One region of the Comamonas sp. JNW genome, then DNA from elsewhere that is predicted to be linked to it. Evidence: predicted binding sites of a transcription regulator. Region 1 holds the regulator's gene; each other region holds the start of a gene.
What was found. The regulator LexA, encoded in region 1, represses DNA repair genes until DNA is damaged. The targets are predictions, from matches to a motif close to ACTGTATNNNNATACAGT.
Positions count from the first base shown of each region.

Region 2: a site for LexA is predicted at 4,019-4,036, ahead of DCO45_RS03180 (VRR-NUC domain-containing protein). Genes of this name have one in related genera too.
Region 3: a site for LexA is predicted at 2,701-2,718, ahead of recA (recombinase RecA). Genes of this name have one in related genera too.

Region 1 is NZ_QETI01000012.1:10,532-17,662, forward strand. Features, by position in the region: gene kdsB (3-deoxy-manno-octulosonate cytidylyltransferase) at 194-988, shown strand; gene adk (adenylate kinase) at 1,206-1,862, shown strand; gene DCO45_RS16680 (asparaginase) at 1,960-2,979, opposite strand; gene lexA (transcriptional repressor LexA) at 3,094-3,810, shown strand; gene DCO45_RS16690 (hypothetical protein) at 3,946-4,533, shown strand; gene DCO45_RS16695 (NAD(P)H-dependent oxidoreductase) at 4,942-5,577, opposite strand; gene DCO45_RS16700 (SDR family oxidoreductase) at 5,636-6,361, opposite strand; gene DCO45_RS16705 (carboxymuconolactone decarboxylase family protein) at 6,395-6,832, opposite strand; gene DCO45_RS16710 (PLP-dependent aminotransferase family protein) at 6,954-7,131, shown strand, end outside.
Region 2 is NZ_QETI01000002.1:15-7,145, reverse strand. Features, by position in the region: gene DCO45_RS03185 (ATP-dependent DNA helicase) at 1-2,178, opposite strand, end outside; gene DCO45_RS03180 (VRR-NUC domain-containing protein) at 2,175-3,983, opposite strand; gene DCO45_RS03175 (hypothetical protein) at 4,233-4,769, shown strand; gene DCO45_RS03170 (hypothetical protein) at 4,766-5,260, shown strand; gene DCO45_RS03165 (superoxide dismutase) at 5,317-5,943, shown strand; gene DCO45_RS03160 (ZIP family metal transporter) at 5,977-6,942, shown strand.
Region 3 is NZ_QETI01000007.1:33,572-40,702, reverse strand. Features, by position in the region: gene yddG (aromatic amino acid DMT transporter YddG) at 1-96, shown strand, start outside; gene DCO45_RS11875 (VOC family protein) at 116-595, opposite strand; gene DCO45_RS11870 (VF530 family protein) at 704-955, opposite strand; gene recX (recombination regulator RecX) at 1,040-1,489, opposite strand; gene recA (recombinase RecA) at 1,577-2,653, opposite strand; gene DCO45_RS11855 (helix-turn-helix domain-containing protein) at 2,842-3,330, shown strand; gene DCO45_RS11850 (SdiA-regulated domain-containing protein) at 3,351-4,292, opposite strand; gene DCO45_RS11845 (response regulator transcription factor) at 4,570-5,256, shown strand; gene DCO45_RS11840 (sensor histidine kinase) at 5,320-6,774, shown strand; gene DCO45_RS11835 (SPOR domain-containing protein) at 6,787-7,131, opposite strand, start outside.

The DNA.
Region 1 (7,131 bases):
GACTGCCTGGGTAGGTGGCTTGTGGCTGTCGGGCCTGGCCGGCGGCGACTAGCTGGGCGCACCTGGCCGGCCGCACCTAGTCGGCTACACCTCGCTGGCAGCGCCTGGCCGGCCGCACCTAGCCGGCCGCACCTCGCGGGCCACCCTCCTCGCTACAATTTAAGTTGGCTTCACTCTCCTCTCCTTTAGCACCATGGCATCCGCACCCGCGCCGTTTACTGTCTTGATTCCTTCGCGCATGGCCTCCTCGCGCCTGCCCAACAAGCCCCTGGTCGATATCGCCGGCCTGCCCATGGTGGTGCGCGTGGCCAAACGCGCGCAGGAGAGCGCCGCCCAGCGCGTGGTGGTGGCTGCAGATGACGAGCGCATCATCGACGCCTGCAAAAAGCATGGTGTGCAAGCGGTGATGACCTCGCCCAAGCACCCCAGTGGCAGCGACCGCCTGGCCGAGGCCTGCAATGTGCTGCAATTGGGCGGCGATGACATCGTGGTCAATGTGCAAGGCGACGAGCCCTTGATCGCGCCGGCGCTGATCGATGCGGTCGCGGCGCTGCTCAGCGACCGGCCCGAGGCCAGCATGGGCACGGTCGCGCACCCGATTGCTGATCTGGAGTCGCTGCTCAGCCCCAATGTCGTCAAGGTGGTGCTCGATGCACAGGGCCTGGCCAGCTATTTCAGCCGTGCGCCCATCCCCTGGGGCCGTGATTTTGTGAATATGGCCTGGTGGAAGAACCCCGGCACCACCGGCACGCCCGGTTTTGCGCCGCTGCACCATATGGGCATCTACAGCTACCGCGCCCAGTTTTTGCATACTTTCCCTACGCTCAGCCAGGCCCCGACCGAGCAAATCGAGATGCTCGAGCAGCTGCGCGCGATCTGGCATGGCCACCGCATCGCCGTGCATGTGACGCGGCAGATCCCTGGCTCGGGCGTCGATACGCCCGAAGACCTGGTGCGCGTGCGCCAGCTGCTGGGCGCGGTGATGTAACCCGCGTGCCTGCCCTGCACCGCGACGGCCTCCGATGCAAGCGCACCGTAAGCTAAAAGGCGCAGCATGCCTGTCTCGCGCAGCCGAGACACGGTATTGGTGCCAGTTCGCTGACAATCCCCTGATGCGTGATATGCTCAAGCCCAGTTTTTTTGTGTAAAAGCGGGCTTTAGTGCCCGCTTTTGCCGTGCAAGTTTTTTATTCTCCAAGGACCGTCATGAAATTAATTCTTTTGGGAGCACCCGGCGCCGGCAAAGGTACGCAAGCTGCCTTCATCTGCCAAAAATACGGTATTCCCCAGATTTCCACCGGCGACATGCTGCGTGCTGCCGTCAAGGCTGGCACGCCGCTGGGCTTGCAAGCCAAGGCCGTGATGGACGCCGGCCAGCTGGTCAGTGACGATCTGATCATCAATCTGGTCAAGGAACGTATCGCCCAGGCCGACTGCGCCAATGGCTTCCTGTTTGACGGCTTCCCCCGAACCATCCCCCAGGCCGACGCGATGAAGGCCGCCGGTGTCAAGCTCGACTATGTGCTGGAGATCGATGTGCCGTTTGAGGCCATCATCGAGCGCATGAGCGGCCGCCGCAGCCACCCCGCTTCCGGCCGTACCTACCACGTCAAGTTCAACCCGCCCAAGACCGAAGGCCTGGACGATGTGACCGGCGAGCCCCTGGTGCAGCGCGAAGACGACAAGGAAGAAACCGTCAAGAAGCGCCTGGATGTGTACAGCAACCAGACCCGCCCCTTGGTGGACTACTACAGCAGCTGGGCCGCCCAAGACCCGGCCGCCGCCCCCAAGTACCGCGCCATCAGTGGCATGGGCTCGGTCGAAGAGATCACGCAGCGCGCCATTGCCGCGCTGCAGGCCTGATAAGTCGCACAGACTTATCCGCACAGCCACTGTCTTGCGACAGTGGCTTTTTTAATGCCTGCTCATGCCATCAGCAGACCGGCATGCGGCGGCTGCTTTAGGCCTTGGCTTGGACCTGCGCCAGCGCCAGTTGCAAGCTGACCCGGCATTTGTAGGGCGTCAAGGCCACCGCCAAGTCCTTTTCCAAATCGGCCACTCCAGGCAACACCGCATCGCTGATCACACCATCGCTGCAGCGGCTGCTGCGCCATACCGGCAGACCTTGCTGGCGTGCGCGCGCTATCGCCTCCAGAAGCAGCTCATGCACGGTGCCATTGCCGGTGGTTGCCACCACCAGACCGTCGATGCCCTGGGCGTGCAGGGCGTCCACCAGCCCGGGGCGCATACCGGCATGGCTGGTCACGATCTCCACCCAGGGCCAGGGCTGGCTGGCGGGGGCAGGCAAGGCGGCCAGCCACTGGCTGCCGGTGTAGCCATCCGCTGCGCCTGGTGCCGGCGAGGCATAGCCCTGGCGCAGGCGCACGGTCACGCCATCCACCCAGCCCAGGGGCCCCTGCTCGCCCGATGAAAAGGCCAGCAAACGGTGCGGATGCACCTTTTGCAGCCAGCGCGCGCTGTGCAGCTCGCCGCCGCCCGTCACGGCCACGACCTCGCGCAGCAGCGGCTGGCCATCCGCAGCCAACGCCGCAGCGGCGGCCACGGCGTCCTTCAGGTTCTGCGGGCCATCGGGCATCAAGGCATTGGCCGGGCGCATGGCACAGGTCAGCACCACGGGCTTGGCCAGGCGCCCTAAAACGCAATGCAGGAACCAGGCAGTCTCTTCGAGCGTATCGGTTCCGTGGGTGATAACAACAGCACGCACGGTCTCATCGTGCATGGCCGCATCGCAGCGCTTGAGCAGCGCATGCCAGACCTCGTCATTCATGTCCTTGCTATCAATTTGCGCTATCTGCACCGCATCCAGCGGGCCTGCCGCCGCAGTCTCAATACCGCTCACGCCCGCCAGCAAGGCCGCGATGGACAGCTGGGCCGCGCGGTATTGGCCGGGTTTCTCGGCGTCATCAGCCATGCCGGCAATGGTGCCGCCGGTGCCGATGATCAAAATTTTTGGCTGCAAGGCTTGCCTCCTGCAAAAAACTGGTTAAAAATACAGGTACTGGATTGATATACAGGTGTTGGGATGCACAGTGGCTTTGCTTCTGCCCGGCACCGCAGATCACACGGAGATCTTATGCGAGACCATCCCAAACTGACCGCGCGCCAACAAGAAATTCTGGACCTGATCCAGACCGCCATTTCGCGCACCGGCGCCCCGCCAACGCGCGCCGAGATTGCCAGCAAACTGGGCTTCAAATCGGCCAATTCGGCAGAAGACCATCTCAAGGCGCTGGCCCGCAAGGGCGTGATCGAGCTGGTCAGCGGCACCTCCCGGGGGATTCGCCTGCAAAGCGATACCGTGCGCTCTATCAACGCCGCACGTGGCACGCGCTTTTCGTCGCCGCTGGCAGGCGTGTCCAATGCCACGGCCGGCCTGGGCCGTGTGGTGCAAGAGCTCGCCCAGCTGGCCCTGCCGCTGATTGGCCGCGTCTCGGCCGGCTCGCCCATCCTGGCGCAAGAGCATGTCGACCAAACCTATACCGTGGAGGGCGGCCTGTTCCAGCAGCAGCCCGATTACCTGCTCAAGGTGCGCGGCATGTCGATGCGCGATGTCGGCATCATCGATGGCGATCTGCTGGCCGTCAAAGCCACGCGCGAGGCCCGCAACGGCCAGATCATCGTGGCGCGCCTGGGCGATGATGTCACCGTCAAGCGCCTCCAGCGCACCAAGGACGGCATTGAACTGCTGGCCGAAAACCCGGATTACCTGCCCATCATCGTGCAGCCCGGCGAGCCCTTTGAGATCGAAGGCATTGCCGTGGGCCTGATCCGCAACACGATGCTGAACTAGGCCTAGCGGCCCCCTCGGCCCTCCCTTTTCTGCGCAACCCCAGGTAGCGGGCGTTGTGGGCTCTTGGCCCACAGCCCTGGGGGATGCGCTCGCCCTGCGCAATCCTGCTGTTACCCGTATACCAAGGAGTCTCCTATGCTTGTAGCAGATGCATTGCGCGCGCTTGCGCCTTTTTCCCTCGTCGCCGGCCTGCCCTGGTTCCAGTCCATCCAGCGTGCCATTGTGCGCAGCAACCGCCGCCGCCCCGGCCATGGCGCCGCCAATGACGGCCAACTGGCCGCCCAGGTGCACTGCTTTGCCACCGCGTCCTCTGCCGCTGTACAGCGCGGCGCCGCCCAGCAGCTGAGCTTGCTCGATGGCCCGGTAGCTCAGTCCAGCGTGGATACGTCAGGCGCGGATACCTCCTGCATGGACACGCCCCGCGTTGACTCGCCTGCCGATGGTGCACCAGTGCAGCGCCCCATCGACCGCATCCGCCTGCCGCGCAAACCCGCTGCGCGCCGTCGCCTCTCAGCAGCTGCGCAGTCCCACACCCGCCCCTTCCTGTCGGTGCAGCGCTGCAGCGCCCAGGCCGCCAATGATGCGCCCATCAAGATGTACTGGGCCCAACCGGCCAGCCTGCACCGCCAAAAAGGTATGCGCTGGGCCATGTCGGGCAGCATGGCCGATATCTGTGCCGAGCTCGAGCGCCTGGAGCGGCTGGAACATCTGCACGCGGTCTAAGCCGCCGCCCAGGGCGGGGATCAAGTCTGGCCCCCAGCATGCGTTGAACGCCGCAAACAGGGCCAGACTAGCCGAAGGTTTGCGCATGGGGCTCAGCGTCCCCGGCGCGGCATCTTGCCGCAGGCAGACCCGATTGCCGCTAGGTGCGGCCGGCTAGGTGCGGCCGGCTAGGTGCGGCCGGCTAAGGGTGAGCAGCCAGGCAACAGCCTACCGGAGGGTTTCCAGAACAACGCTGAGATAGTCTGGGCAACATGCAAGACAGGTGCAACGACGGTACAGCACGGCCCCAGCCAGCAGCAGCCCCCTGCCGCACAAGCCAGGCCTTGGTGGTGCAAGGCCCATGCGCTGGGCACCCCGCGCTGTCAGCCATCGCTCCCTGCTGCCCACTTGCACCAGCTACGCGTGCTGTCAGCGCGCAGCAGCGACCACCTCCAGCGCCTGCTGCTTGAAGGGCGCCAGCTGCTCCCGCAAGGTATCTCTTGCGCTATCCACCGCAGCGGCGACGGCATCGGGGCCAAATACCAGGCCTTGCAGCAATACAAAATGCACATTGCGGATGCCGATGGAGGCCAGCGCATAGCGCAAGTAAGGCGTCAGAAAATCTTCCTGCCGGGCCCGGGGGCCCGTGTGGAAGCCGCCCGAGCTCACCAACACCAAGGTGGGCCGGTCTTTCATCAGGCCGATCTTCCCTTCAGGCGTGGATGCAAAGCTGCGGTGGATGCGGATCACATGGTCCAGCCAGAGCTTGAGCGTGGCCGGCACCGCAAAGTTGTGCATGGGGGTCAGAATCATCAGCAGATCGCTGTCTTCCAACTCCTTGATCAGCGTTTCGGACCAGGCCAGCGCCGGTGCATCCGCGCTCGCATTGGCGGTGATCGCCAGCGCATAGTCGCGGCTGATCGGCGGTATCGGGGTGGCCACCAAGTCGCGCTCGCGCAGCGGCTGCTGCGCCAGGCCCAACTCGGCGAGCATATCGGCCGCCAGTTGGTAGCCATGGCTGGCCTGGCCATGGGGGCCACAGTTCAAGAGCAAGGTACGGGTCATCAGTCGTCCAATCGTTTGAAAATAATCACACCCCGGTGTCCAGCCAATGCCTGGGGCATCAAGCCGCACTGCATTTGCAGACCCAGGCCGCCAGCGTGGTCCGCCCCAGGCGAGCGGGTCCCATGGGCAGCAAGCTGTCACCGTCCAGCAACGCCCCCCGATACAGAGCGTGGGCATCGCCCAGCACTTCCCGCGGGTCGCCGCGCAAGCGCAGGTACTGCTGCATCCAGTCGGCCATCGCCATCTTCTGGGGCCCGGCCACCTCCATGCAGCCATCCAACGGCTGCGCCAGCGCGGCATCGGCCACCAACATCGCCAGGTCCTCTGCGGCCATCGCCTGCATACGCGCTAGGGGCATGGTCAGCGCGGTGCCGGCAGGGCTGCCCTGTGCCAGCTGTGCCAGACTTTCGTACAGGGGTGCGGCACGCAGTACCGTATAAGGCGTGCTGCCCGCCTGGATCAGCTGCTCTCGCAGCGCCAGCGCCTGGTAGTAGCCGCTGCGCTGCAAGCGCTGCACCCCCAAGGCCGACAGCGCAATATGGTGCGCTACTGCTGCAGCGGCGATGGCGGCGTTCAACTGGCGGCATGTGCTCGCCCAGCCATCCAGCGCATCGGCCGTCTCCATCACAGGTGGCTCACGCACATCGATCAGCACCTGGGCGCCATCCAGAGCAGCTGGCAGCCTGGGGTCCACATCCGCAACCACCGGGTAGCCCAGCTGCCGCAGATTGCTGACCACCTTCGCGCCCAGCAGCTTGCAGCCGCCCAGAACCAGGACTTTCATAGGCCGTCTTGCGCCACGCCGGGAGCTAGCTTCTTAAACCGGCATCTTGCGAAAGGCAATCGCAAAGCGGTTCCAGCTGTTGATCGAGGTGATCACGGCCGTCAGCTCCATCAGCTCGGCATCCGTGAAGTGGGGGCGCACGGCCTCCCAGACGGCATCGGGCACATGGTTGTGCGAGACCAGGGTCAGCGCCTCGGTCCACTCCAGCGCAGCGCGTTCGCGGTCGCTGAAGAACGGCGTCTCACGCCAGGCGGCCACGGTGGCCAGGCGGCGGCTGGATTCGCCGGCCTTGACCGCATCGGTCACATGCATGTCCAGGCAAAAGGCGCAGCCATTGATCTGCGAGGCGCGCAGGCGCACCAGTTCCTTGAGCAGAATGTCCAGGCTGCCCTTGGCAATCTGGTTTTCCACGCCCATCAGGGCCTTCATGATGGCGGGGTCGGTGGTGTAGAAGTCGAGTCGGGTTTGCATAGCTATCTCCATGGCTGGGTTGCGTCGGTGAATTCCGTTGCTGATAGGCAGTATGCAGTTGTCTTGGCCAAGCCAAAAGAGCCAAGAAATGCAAAAATGACTAGGCCAAGATAGGGATGCCATGATTTCAGACCCCGCCCACACCGATCCCCTACATGCGCTGCAACTGCAGGTGGACCGCAGCCTGAAGCTGCCCATGTACCTGCAGATCTGCCAGCGCTTCAAGACCGCCATTGCCCAAGGCCATCTGCGCGCCGGCGACCGGGTGCCTGCGTCGCGGGCGCTGGCCACCGAGCTGA
Region 2 (7,131 bases), on a different contig from region 1:
CCCCGGGTAGAGGTAGGTGTAGTCATAGGCCTTGGTGGCGCCAAATCGCTGGGCCATGGCCTGCTGCATATGCGTGTTGACGGGGTTGACCTGGGGCAGGCCCAGGGTGGCAATAAAGGCGCCAATCAGCCGGTTGCCCGGCAGGTCCACCCCTTCCGAAAACGCGCCGCCCAGCACGGCCAGGCCAATGCCCTGCCCGGCCTCGTCAAAACGTGCCAAAAAGGCGGCGCGCCCGGCATCGTCCATGGCCGAGGTCTGGCAGAACAGCGGCAGCTGCGGGTGCAGGCGCTGCATGCAGTCGGCCGCGCGCTGCAAATAATCAAAGCTGCTGAAAAAGCACAGGTAGTTGCCCGGCTGGCGGGCAAACTGCGCCGCCACCACTTCGGCAATCGGCACGAGCGACTGCGCCCGGTCCTGGTAGCGGGTGGAGATATGGCCCGCAATCTGCACCTGCAACTGTGCGGCCAGGAAGGGCGAGGGCACATCGACCCACTGCGTGGCAGGTGGCAGGCCCAGAAGATCCTGGTAGAAGGCCTGCGGCCCCAGGGTGCCGGAGAACAGCACCGTGGCGCAGGCGGCGCTATGGCGCGCGGCCAGGTGCGGCGCGGGCACGACATTGCGGATGCAGAGCGTGGACATCGGCCCCCGCCGGCCGGCAGATGCACTGCCCCATAGGCTGATATCAAACAGCGCATGCGGCCCCAGCTGCTCGGCCAGGTTCAGCCAGGACAGCGCCTCCAGGTAAAAGCCCAGCACCGCGTCGCCCGGCAGCATGGGGCTGTCGCCTTGGGCCTGGGCAATGGCCGCCACGGCGCGCTGCACGGCACCCAGCAGGCCGGGCGGCAGCTCGGCGTAGACCTGGTAGTCCTGCCCGCCCTCGTGCTGGGCCTTGTTCAGCGCGTTCCATTGCCGGTTCAAGGCATCCAGCGATTTCTTGACCGGGCCGGCCGCCGCCTTGCGCGCCGCCGCCAAGGTGTGCTGCGGCAGCTCGGCCGTGTACATGCGGCGCGCGCGTTCGAGCAGGTTGTGGGCCTCGTCCACCAGCACGCCCACCTTCCACTGGTGGGCCTGGGTCAGCGCATACAGCATCGCGGCGCTGTCGTAAAAGTAGTGGTAGTCGCCCACAACCACATCGCTCCAGCGCGCCAGCTCCTGGGTCAGGTAATAGGGGCAGACCTGGTGCTGCAGCGCCAGCGTACGTACCTTGTCGGGCGTCAGCATCGGCTCTTGCGCCAGGGCCTGGGCGCGGGCGGCGGGCAGGCGGTCGTAAAAGCCCTGGGCCAGCGGGCAGGATTCGCCATGGCAGGCCTTGTCCGGGTGCTCGCAGCTTTTGTCGCGCGCCTGCAGGTCGACCACGCGCAGCGGCACCGCGCCCGTCTGGCCCTGCAGCGCCGTCTGCAACAGGCCCAGCGCATGCAAGGCCAGCCGGTGGCCTGTGGTCTTGGCGGTCAGAAAAAACAGCTTGTCCAACCCCTCTTGCGCACTGGCCTTGAGCATGGGGAAGATGGTGGCCACGGTCTTGCCAATGCCGGTGGGCGCCTGCGCCATCAAACAGCTGCCGCCGCCCGCCTGCAAGCCCGCCTGGGCCGTGCGGTACACCGCCACCGACAGCGCCCGCTGCCCGGTGCGGAACTGCGCAAACGGAAAGCGCAGCGCCGCCAGCGCCGCATCCCGCGCGCTGCGGTGCGCGGCCTCGCTGCGCGCCCAGTCCAAAAACAAGCGGCACTGCTGCTCAAAAAATGCCTGCAGCTCGGCGGCGCTGTACGGCTCGGCCAGCACCGTCTCCTGCTGCGTGCCGACGTTGAAGTAGACCAGCGCTACCTTCAAGCGGGGCAGGCCCCGCTCCAGGCACAGCAGATGGCCGTAGACCTTGGCCTGCGCCCAGTGCAAGGCGCGGTGGTTGTCGCGCACGCTGTCGATCTGGCCCCGGTAGGTCTTGATTTCCTCGAGCTGACCCAGAGCCGGGTCAAAGCCATCGGCGCGGCCGCGTACCTGCAGGTCTTCAAAGCTGCCTGCCAGGCGCAGTTCTGCCTCATAGCCGGCGCCCCGGCGGGCACGCACCAGGCCATGGCCTTCGATGCCTTCAAGCGCCGATGGCGCAGGCGTAAAGCGCAAATCCAGGTCGCCCGCGCGGGCGGTGAACTCGCACAAGGCGCGCACCGCCACGGTGTAGCTCATGCGCCCGCCTCGCGCCACTGCACATGGCAGACGCCCACGGGTATGCCATGGGCGGCGCAGTACTCCAGCCAGCGGATCTGGTTGTCCTGCAGCTTGTCGCCCGGGCCTTTGACCTCCACCAGCTGGTAGCGCCGCTCTTGCGGCCAAAAGCGCACCAGGTCCGGAAAGCCCGTGCGGTTGGCCTGCAGATTGCCGAGCAGGCGCTGGAACAGAAGTTGGAGGTGGGCCGCCGGTATGCAGGCCAGTGCATGGTCCAGCAGCGCCTGCGTCAACGTGCCCCAATACACAAAGGGCGATTGCAGGCCAGCCTTGTCGGCAAAGCGCTGGCGGATTACCTCGGCATAGCTGCCGTCGTCCAAGGTCGCCAGACAAGCCTCAAACAGCGCCGCACGCCGCGCAACAAAATCGGGCGCATAGACATCGGCCGGCCCCGCCTGGAACGGATGAAAAAACGCCCCTGGCAAAGGCGCAAAAATCGCCGGCCAGCACAGCAGGCCAAACAGCGAGTTGACCAGCGCGTTCTCGACATAAAACACCGGCGCATCGTCGCGGTGCCAGTGGTCGCGCAAGGCGTATTCCACAGGCATCAGGCGCAGGCCTTCGGTGACCTCGGCGGTGTTCATGGCCTCGCCAGCGCGCAAGGCGGCCTCCAACGCTGCGGCATCGCTCAGCGCATCCATCGCCGCCAGATCGTGTTGCATGCGTGGCATGCGCAGCACCCGGTCCAGCGCCACATCCTCACGCAGCTGCGCCACCTCGGGTTTGAGCGCGCGGCGGCTGGCGCTGCGCTGGCCCAGGTGGCGGCGCAGGCGCGGCAGCATGCGGGCCAGGCGCTGGCTTTCCTCATCGCTCTCGGGCTGCTGCGCAGCGGCGCTGGCCAAGGCCAGGGCCTCGTCAAAGCGCTCCATGCGTTCGAGCACGCGCATGCGGCGGTGGCGTGCGCCCGGGTAGGGGCTGGCAGCATAGGCCTGCTCGGCCAGCGCCCAGCTTTGGCTGCGCTCACAGGCCTGGCCCAGGCGCAGCAGCACCTTGGCATGGCGCTGCTGCAGCCAGGGGTTAGCACTGCGCCAGGTGGTCAACGCGTCCATCAGCGCCTGGCGGTCTTCGTCCTCATCCACCGCCTGGCGCCACTGCTGCAGCTGGCGGTAGCCCTGCACATCGGCGCGGGTCTGGAAGGCGCGCGACTGCGCATCAAAGGCCACCGTCTCGTATTTGAAGATGCCCAGGTCGGCCAGCACAAACTCTGACCAGTCCTGGTGCAGATTGCCAAAGAACATCAGGCGCAGGCCCTCGGCCAGCTCGCCGACGGTGACGCGCCAGGCGGCATGTTCGGCCTGCGGATGCCAGCGGTGGTAGGGCTGCAGCTGCTCTTGGGCTTCTTGCTCGGTACCTGGATCAGACTGCTGAGCCCATTGCGCAAGTTGGGCCAGCATGTCCGCCTTGCGCAGCGAGCGCGCCAAGCCGGCATTGGCAAAGATCTGCAGCAGCTCGGGCTTGGTGTGCAGCGCAAACAGCTCGGCCAACGCCATATCGGCATCGGCATCGATCCAGCCCAGTGCCAGCAAGGGCTGCGCGGCGGCATGTACATCGGGAATCTCGTCGTAGACCAGCTTGTCCGCGCGGAACCAGGGCCCGCGCCGCATCAGCATGCGCACCATCAGCGCCTGCGACGGCATGGGGGCCTGGGCAAAGTCCGCCAGAAACTGCTGCTCCTGCGCGTCCAGCACATCGCCATAGCGCTGCCCCAGCCACTGCAGCGCGCGCTCGAAGTTGTGCAGGTAGTAGTAGCGGTGGGGGGCCAGCATGGGGGTCGGATGCGGTGTGGGTGAGTGATAGCCGATCTGTATTTTTATACAGCTATTTTAACTTTGCCGCCATGTCCCCTTCTGGCCGTCAGGCTCGCGCAGCCGATTGCACTATTCCACTGCTTGCAGGCAGGCCATATACAAATGAGTTTGCGAATAGAAACGATTCTCATTTATTATGTTTTTATTTGACGCTGCCTTGATGCCGAGCAAAGTGTTTTCCGTTTATCCCGTGGAGGCGAGCCAACCGTGCCAAACCCAGACAGTGACATCCATCCGTTGGTGCAGGAGCACGGTGTGATGCTGCGCCACTATGCTGCACTGCAAGCGCGCTGCACGGCCCAGGTCGATGCACTGCGCGCGGAAGTCGAGGCGCTGCGCGCCCAGGTCACCCAGCTGCGGGCTCAGGTCATCATGCGCGACAGCGCCCTCATCTGGGAGCGCGAAGACCGCCTGGTGCACCTGTCGGCCATCGCCAACCGGGCGGCCGTCACGGCCGTGCGCCGCTGTGTGGACCCGGCCGCGACGATGGAAGTGGCCGCCGTGCCCCCGCCACCACCCGATGCCTATCTGCAAGAGCTGGGCCAGCATGCCACCAACCTGGTGATCTGCCAGACCGGCTGCATCAGCCACGGCGGCTACTGGCGCGAGCATGACCAGTGCAAGCGCCTGGGCAGCACCTGCCTGCTGGAAGACCCCCAGGGCTTTGTCCCCACCGAAACCGCCAAGGCCTCGCACGCCTGGGTGATGACGGCGGCCAGCGTGCCCGCCAAGGAGCTGCCATGAGCTCGCGTTTTCCGTCCTCCGTATCGGGCCCGCTGCTGCTGCGCGAATGGGAGCGCCTGACCCAGACCGGCGTGGAAGCCAGCCGCGACAACCGCCCCGAGCAAGCGCTGGCCTGGCATGAGCATGCGCTACGCGTGGCGCACCAGCTGTTCCACGATGCGCCGGCCGGGGTCTGCGCCGATGACCGCCTGGCCGCCTTTGTGGTCGCGCATCTGAACCTGGCCGACTGCTTCAACACCTTGAGCCAGCCGATATCAGCGGGCGAGTGCATCAACTGCGCCCACCACCAACTGCTGGCCTTGACGCGCGACGACCATGCCAGCGCCGACCTGCGATCGGCCGCCTGCAAGCACCTGCACCACACCTTTGCCGCCTTGACCGAGCACCACAACCGCTGCGCCGCCCGCGAGCGCGAGGATGCGATGGAGCGGCAGGCCCACAGCGTTCCCATGCCTTCGGGCAACCCGCCGCCGGGCACGCTGCTGCACTGACAGCCGCCGCACCGGCATTGACCACCCTGTTCTCCACTCAACAACTGACACACGATATGTCCTATACCCTGCCCAAGCTGGCCTATGCCTACGATGCCCTGGAGCCCAATATTGACGCCCAGACGATGGAGATCCATTACAGCAAGCACCACCAGACCTATGTGAACAACCTCAATGCGGCGGTTGAAGGCACGGAGTTTGCCAACCTGTCCATCGAAGCGTTGGTGGCCCAGGTGGAATCGCTGCCCGAGAAGCTGCGCCTGCCCGTGCGCAACAACGGCGGCGGCCACGCCAACCACAGCCTGTTCTGGGAAGTGATGTCGCCCAGCGGCGGTGGCCTGCCCCAAGGCGATGTGGCCCAGGCCATCGATGCCGACCTGGGTGGTTTTGACGCCTTCAAGGATGCCTTCACCAAGGCGGCACTGAGCCGTTTTGGCAGCGGCTGGGCCTGGCTGACCGTGACCCCTGAAGGCAAGCTGGCGGTGGAGAGCAGCGCCAACCAGGACTCGCCACTGATGAAGGGCATTGGCTCGGGCAACACCCCCATCCTGGGCCTGGATGTGTGGGAGCACGCTTACTACCTGAAGTACCAAAACCGCCGCCCTGAATACATTGCCGCTTTCTACAATGTGGTGGACTGGGGCGTCGTTGCCCGCAAGTACGCCGCTGCACTGGGCAAGTAAGCCACTCCCTTCTTCGAGCACGCGAGCACGCACATGACCCCAGGCAACCAACCGATGGAAATGGACAACCAGCCCGACCCGCGCGATGACGCATCGCGCAGCACCGCCAGCCCTGCGCCCAAACCGGCGCTCAAGCTGCAAACCCGCATCGGTCTGCTGATCTGTGCCCTGGGGGTATTTGCGCTGGCCGCACTGATCTGGGATGGCTTGAAAAACCAGCCCTCGGTGCGCAACGCGTTGCTGGGCGGCTGCATGGCCGCCCTCGCCACTGCCTTGGGCACCTTGCCCGTGCTGCTGGCCCAACGCCCATCTGAACGCACACGGGACACTCTTTTTGGATTTGGCGCCGGCGTGATGCTGGCTGCCTGCGCGTTCTCGCTGGTCATCCCCGCATTGGATGCCGCACGCGCCTCCAACCTGATGGGCGGCAGCGCCTGGGCTGCCGGCGGCGTGGTTGGCACCTCCATCCTGCTGGGCGGCCTGGCCCTGCTGGCCATGGACCGCCTGCTGCCCCACGAACATTTCATCAAAGGCCGCGAAGGCGCCAGCGCCCAGCAGCTGCGCCGCACCTGGCTCTTTGTGTTTGCAATCATCCTGCACAACCTGCCAGAAGGCCTGGCCATTGGCGTGGGCTACGCCGGCAATGAAGGCATGCGCGCCAATGCGCTGGCCATCGGCATCTCTATCCAGGATGTGCCCGAAGGCTTTGTCGTTGCCGCCGCGCTGCTGGCCGTCGGCTACAGCCGAGGCTTCTCCGTCCTGCTGGGCATCGCCTCCGGCCTGGTCGAACCCCTGGGCGCCGTCGCTGGCGCCGCCATCATCGGCAGCTCCGCCCTGCTCCTCCCCTGGGGCCTGGGCTTCGCCGCCGGCGCCATGCTCTTCGTCATCAGCCACGAAATCATCCCGGAATCGCACCGCAAGGGGCATGAGTTTTTTGCGACTACGGGGTTGATGGTGGGGTTTGTTTTGATGATGGTGTTGGATACGGCGCTGGGGTGAGGGGGTAGCGGGCGCGTTAGAGATACGCGTCAATACTGCACGCGGCGAGCTAAATGGCCCAGCGGATTTAGGGAAGATTGCTAACTCGCTGCGGTTGCAGCTAAGGAAACTCTGCAAAAGTCCCAGCCCGCCCCACCGCATGGGATGATCCGCGCATGAAGCAAATGAGCCTGGCTACCGGATTCGAGA
Region 3 (7,131 bases), on a different contig from region 1:
TGGCTGCAGGTGCAGCCGTCGTGGAGCTTTTGGCAGGGGGTAATGCTGGTGACCGCCGGCTCGCTGATCTGCTGGTGGTGTACCCGCAGCACATAAGCAGCACAGGGCTGACTGCTCAGCCCTTGCGCGCCGCTTCCAGCGCGGCAATGTCAATCTTGGTCATGCCCATCATCGCCTCGAACACGCGCTTGGCCGCAGCGCGGTCGGGGTCGGACATGGCCGCAGTCAGCATGCGGGGCGTGATTTGCCAGGAGATGCCCCAGTGGTCCTTGCACCAGCCACAGGCACTTTCCTGCCCGCCATGGCCAACGATGGCGTTCCACAGGCGGTCGGTCTCGGCCTGGTCGTCCGTGGCGATCTGGAAGGAAAAGGACTCATTGTGCTGAAAATGCGGCCCGCCGTTGAGCCCAATGCAGGCAATGCCCGCCACGTTGAACTCCACCACCAGTACATCGCCCTGCCGGCCATCGGGGTAGTCCCCCGGCGCGCGGTGCACGGCGCCCACAGAGCTGTCCGGAAAAGTCCGGGCATAGAACTGCGCGGCATCGAGCGCATCCCCCTGGTACCAGAGGCATACGGTATTTTTTGCGGTCATCGTCGGTCTCCTGTTTGCACAGACGACTAGCCTAGCGGCTCGCAGCCCGCCTGCAAGTAGGACAGCGCTGCACAGCAAGGACGCCGCCGCACTGCGGGCGACAAGGCCTCAGGCGCCGCTGCGCCTTTTCTCGCGCAGCATGAACAGGTACAGACCCTCGACTTTCTCGCGCGCCCAGGGCGTCTTGCGCAAAAAGCGCAGGCTGGAGTTGATGCTCGGGTCCAGGCAAAAACAACGCACTGGGATGCGCTCACCCAGCTCTTCCCAGCCAAAGTACGCGACCAGCTCGTTCAGGATGTGCTCCAGGGTCAGGCCATGGAGGGGGTTGTTGGGCTGTTCGGCGGTGCTCATGGCCGCCATTGTCGCCCAGCCGGGGCACGGGCCGCGTGGCTGGGGCTTTGCGGGCCGCACATCTGCGCAGCCCGGCGGGGCACTCTTCAGCGGCTAATCGCCATCTCCGCCGCGCAGCACCTGGCGCACCACATCCCCACCAAACCCCCGGCTGGCCAGAAAGCGCATCTGCTTGGCCCGCTCCTGCGGGCTCTCGGGCGGCGCGCCAAAACGGCGTTGCCAGACCTCGCGGGCGCGCTGCAGCTCGGTGCTGCGCAGGCGCTCGCGGGCATCGGCGATCAGCAGGGCATCCACGCCTTTGTGGCGCAGCTCCTGCAGCACGCGGCTGGCGCCATAGCGGGCGGCCTTGGTGTGGATCACGCTGTCGACCACGCGCTGGGCGCTGATGAAGCCCTTGGCTTCGAGCTCGTCGAGGATGGCTGCCAGGTCCTCGCCCTCTTGCACATGGGGGCCGAGCTTGGCCAGCAGCTCGGCACGCGAATGCTCGCGCTGCGCCAGATAGCGCAGCGCCCGGCCCTTGAGGGAGAGTTTGCTGAAAGACATCGGTTCAAATTGCTATAAAACAAATAGCTGCTTGCGCACAGGTTCTGTGCACAAGCAGCTATTCTCAGCGCTGTGGCTAGGCGGCTATCAGCCTTCGGTGCCGGTCGCTACCGGGCCGTCCACCACGCCGTCTTCGGCGGGGCGCAGGCTGATGTTCAGGCTCTCGCGCACCTTGTTCTCGATCTCGATGGCGAGGTCGGAGTTCTCACGCAAGAACTCGCGCGAGTTGTCACGGCCCTGGCCGATCTTCTCGCCGTTGTAGGCGTACCAGGCACCGCTTTTCTCGATGATGCGGGCATTGACGCCCATGTCCAGAATTTCGCCTTCGCGCGAGATGCCTTCGCCAAACAGAATGTCGAACTCGGCCGTCTTGAACGGAGGCGATACCTTGTTCTTGACCACCTTGACCTTGGTTTCGTTGCCGATGGCCTCGTCACCACGCTTGATGGTGCCGGTGCGGCGGATATCGAGGCGCACCGAGGCGTAGAACTTCAGCGCATTACCGCCGGTGGTGGTCTCGGGGCTGCCGAACATCACGCCGATCTTCATGCGGATCTGGTTGATGAAGATGACCATGCAGTTGGTCTTCTTGATCGTGGCGGTGAGCTTGCGCAGTGCCTGGCTCATCAGGCGGGCCTGCAGACCGGGCAGCTGGTCACCCATTTCGCCTTCGATTTCCGCCTTGGGGGTCAGGGCCGCGACCGAGTCGACAACGATCAGGTCCACCGCGCCGGAGCGCACCAGGCTGTCCACAATCTCCAGCGCCTGCTCACCGGTGTCGGGCTGGCTGATCAGGATATCGCCCAGGTTCACGCCCAGCTTTTGGGCATAGCTGGTGTCCAGCGCATGCTCGGCATCGATGAAGGCGCAGGTGCCGCCCAGCTTTTGCATCTCGGCAATCACCTGCAGGGTCAAGGTGGTCTTGCCCGAGGATTCAGGGCCGTAGATCTCGATGACCCGGCCGCGTGGCAGGCCGCCAACGCCCAGCGCAATGTCCAGACCCAGCGAGCCGGTCGACACCACCTGGATGTCCGACACCGCTTCGCCTTCGCCCAGCTTCATGATGGTGCCCTTGCCGAACTGCTTTTCGATCTGGGCCAGGGCGGCGGCCAGGGCCTTGGCTTTTTCGCTGTTGGCTTCGGGTTTGGTGGCGGGTGCGTTCATGGATTTCTCCTTGCGTTTGATGGTCATGTCGTCGATCTGGGGATCCAGCTGTTTGCATATACAGCCTGGATGCTTGAACAGTAGTTTATGGGATGGGTATATTTTATAGAAGCATTTTTTTAGTCAGTTTAGTTGACTATATGCACAATAGCGACTTCGCCCTTTTTCAGCTTTTTAGACTGCTCGCCATGCCCATTCTTCTGCCCCATTTGCCCGATGACAGCTGGCGCCTGACCCATATGGGCCGCCTGCTGGGCCACGCGATGCGCCGTTTTGATACCCGTGTGCTGCAGCTGATGGCCCAGGACGAGGCCGTGCCGCTGGCGCTGTCGCACCTGGCCGAGCGCGACCAGGTGAGCGCCGCCCATGTCCACATCACCCGCCACCTGTCGCTGGCCGGCGACCGCCTGGTGGACCTGGCGGCGCGCGCGGGCATGAGCAAGCAGGCCATGGCCCAGCTGGTGGACCAGTGCGAAGCCTGGAACCTGGTGACCCGCGAGCGCGACCCGCGCGATGCCCGCGCCCGCATCGTGCGTTTTACCGAGACCGGCCTGCTGTGGCTGCAGGCGTTTGAGCGGGCCGTCACCCAGGCCGAGGCGGAGTTCCGCGCCGAGGTCGGCGAGCAGGTCGCCACCGTGGTGCAGCTGGGGCTGGAGGTCTATGGGGCCGACAGCTGAGCGGTTGCGCTTTGCTGCGTTCAGCGGCGCTTGCGCTCGAATTTGTAGAACAGGTTGGGCTCGGAGACGATGTAGATGTTGCCGCTGTGGTCCATCGCCAGGCCTTCGGGCTGCGGCACCCGGTTGGCCAGCCCCGCCATATCGGCCCACAGCGGCATCACGCTGAGCAGGTCACCGGCTCGGCTGTATTCGTACAGCACCGACGACTCCTCCCCCAGCAGCAGCAGGTTGCCGCTGCGCGGATCGACCTCGATGGCGGCCAGATCGGTGCTGGGCATGTCGTCCACCGCCGGCACCTCCCAGGTCGAGACTTTCATATCGACCAGGCCCGGCTTGAGCTTGGACAGCGGCGCATCCATCACCAGCACCTGCATCGGCCATTTCTCGGTCACGGCCAGCAGCTGCTGGCGCTTGGCATCCCAGCCCAGGCCTTCAAGCGCAAAATTCTTGATGGCGATGTCATTGAGCTGCACATAGGGACTGTGGTCGAGCGATACCTCGGTCACCCCCTTGCCAAACTGCACCCAGTAGATGCGGTTGCTGCGCTCGTCGGCAATCGCAAACCAGTCGCCCTGGATATGGGCGATGCCTTCGGTGTCGCGGGCGCCAAGCAGCGGCGCCAGCCGCAGCAAGCGGCCATCGGTGCTCAGCTCGGCAATCTGGGGCGGGCGGTTGGTCACCGCAAACAAGGTCTGGGTCTCGGGGTTGAAGGCCAGGCCTGAGAGGTTGTCGGCAATGCCGCTGACCACCTTGGCATCGATGCTGGCCCGGTAGTGCGGCAGGTTGGCAGGCGGTGCCGAGCGCGGTGCAGACTGCAGCGCATCGGTCTGCCCCGGCATGGCAATGACGTGGTGCCACTGCAGGTACAGGGCGGTCAGCACCAGCAGGGCCGTCACCGCGACCAAGCGGCGCTGCCGCTGCGACGCCTGCCATCTGACCTGTACCTTGGACCCTGGTTTCATCACCACCTGCTGCAATCTCCCCCCACCAGCCACAGGCCGGGTGCCCGCGTGTTCTGGTCAAGACGAGGCGCTATCCTACGTGAGGCCTGCCCCGGTTTGATGACGGCCCGGCCGGATTTACGTCTTTGCAACAAAAAAAGCAGGAGGCCAGCGCGGCGCACCACGGCCTCGCGGCTCACCCGCTTTGATCTATGCTTAGGTAGCCAGCCAGGCCATGGACTCGCCTAGAATCATTGGCACCATCCACATCACGACGACAACACCGATAGGAGACTGCATGCGAATACTGATTGCCGAAGACGACCAGGTGCTGGCCGATGGCCTGCTGCGCAGTCTCCGCAACTCCGGCGCCGTGGTCGACCATGTCTCCAATGGCACCGAGGCTGATGCCGCCCTGATGGCCAACAATGCTTTTGATCTGCTGATTCTGGACCTGGGCCTGCCGCGCATGCATGGGCTCGAAGTGCTCAAAAAGCTGCGCGCCCGGGGCTCGGCCATTCCGGTGCTGATTCTCACCGCCGCCGAGAGCGTGGACGACCGGGTCCAAGGCCTTGACCTGGGCGCCGATGACTACATGGCCAAACCCTTTGCGCTGTCCGAGCTCGAAGCCCGTGTGCGGGCGCTCACGCGCCGGGGCGTGGGCATGAGCACCAGCCTGATCCAGCATGGGCCGCTGGCCTACGACCAGGCCGGGCGTGTGGCCACGTTCGACGGCCGCATGCTCGAGCTCTCGGCCCGAGAGCTGGGCCTGCTGGAGGTGCTGCTGCAGCGCTCGGGGCGGCTGGTCAGCAAGGACCAGCTGGTCGAGCGCCTGTGCGAATGGGGCGAGGAGGTCAGCACCAATGCGATCGAGGTCTATATCCACCGCCTGCGCAAGAAGATAGAAAAGGGCCCCATCCGCATTGCCACCGTGCGTGGCCTGGGTTATTGCCTGGAGAAGATCCAGCCACCGGCCCCGCACTGACCTCCACCCTCCGGCCACAGCGGGGCGATGGCCGCCCCCGGCCCCATTCACGCAAGGACAGCCTTGGCCCTGTTTCGCAGCGAGCAGCGATCTTTGTTCGGAGAGATCCTTGACTGGATGCTCACGCCGCTGCTGCTTTTGTGGCCCGTATCGCTGGCATTGACCTGGCTGGTGGCCCAGGACCTGGCCAACAAGCCCTTTGACCGCGCGCTCGAATACAACGCCCATGCGCTGGCGCAGCTGGTGGGGGTGCAAGGCGGCAAAACCTATTTCAACCTGCCGCTGCCGGCCAGCGAGATCCTGCGCGCCGACGATGCCGACAAGGTGTACTACCAGGTGACCACCCCGTCGGGCATGTTTCTCGCGGGCGAATCGGCCCTGCCCATGCCCGCCAAGGACCTGGAGCGCAGCGTCGGCATGGTCCAGCTGCGCGATGGCGAGCTGCGCGGCGTGGATGTGCGCATCGCCTGGATCTGGGTGCAGCTGTCGCTGCCCGAGCCCAACCTGGCGCTGATCCAGGTTGCCGAGACGCGCGAGAAGCGCAGCGTGCTGGCCACCGAAATCATCAAGGGCGTCATGCTGCCGCAGTTCGTCATCCTGCCGCTGGCGGTGCTGCTGGTCTGGTTGGCGCTGGCGCGCGGCATCAAGCCCCTGCACCTGCTCGAAGAGCGCATCCGCGCGCGCAAGTCCGAAGACCTCTCGCCGATCCAGCACAAGGATGTGCCGCTCGAAGTGGTGCCACTGGTCGACTCGGTCAATGGCTTGCTAGAGCGCCTCAACGATTCACTGGCCACGCAGAAGCGCTTCCTCGCCGATGCTGCGCACCAGCTCAAAACCCCGCTGGCGGGCCTGCGCATGCAGGCCGAGATGGCCCAGCGCGCCGATGCCAAGGAAGACGACCTCAAGCTGTCCTTGCAGCAGATCGGGCGCTCGAGCATTCGCGCCACGCACACCGTCAACCAGTTGCTGTCGCTGGCGCGCGCCGAAGGGCCCAGCGCGCTGCTGCAGCGCACGCCCTGCAACCTGGCCGAGATTGTGCTCGACGCCATGCATGACGGCATTGACCGGGCCCTGGCCAAGCATATCGACATGGGCTATGACGGCATGCAGGTCGAGGACCGCGAAGTCTGGGTCAACGGCAATGCCACCTTGCTGGGCGAGCTGGTGCGCAACCTGCTGGACAACGCGATCAACTACACACCCTCCAGCGCCAGCGCGCCGGGCGTCATCAATGTTCGCCTGATGGCCGACCCCTTTGGCCATGTGATCGTGCTGCAGGTGGAGAACTCGGGCCCCGGCATTCCCGAAGAAGAGCGCGAGCGTATTTTTCAGCCCTTCTACCGCGTGCTGGGCAGCGAGGTCGATGGCTCGGGTCTGGGCCTGCCCATCGTGCAGGAAATCGCCCGCCAGCATGGCGCCACCGTGGGCCTGGAAGACGCGCACCCGCGCCAGGCCCAGCGCGGCGTGGTGTTCAGCGTGTGCTTTCCAACCACGCTGGCGCCGCAGCTGTCCAGCTGAACGGCCCTGCCATCAGGAGCAGCTGCGCAGCTCCTTGCCGTCCATCACATGCCAGCTCTGCACGCGCTTCTTGGTGGCCGCATCCATCTTGGGCCAGCGCACGGTGTAGCTCACGGCCTCGGGGCGCTCGACCACCACCTTGGCGCCGCTCACGCCTTTTTTGCCCATGGACGCCAGATGGCGCTCGGCCGCCTCTTCGCTGGAGAAGCGCCCCAGCGAGATGCCCGGCTCTAGGCTGGCGATGCGGGCGCGGTCGGTGCTGATGTCGAGCGCGCGCAGCTCGTCGCGGCGCGTGTCCAGCGCCTCCTGGCTGCTGAACTTGCCGACATAGACCATCCAGCGGCCGGCGCTGGTGCT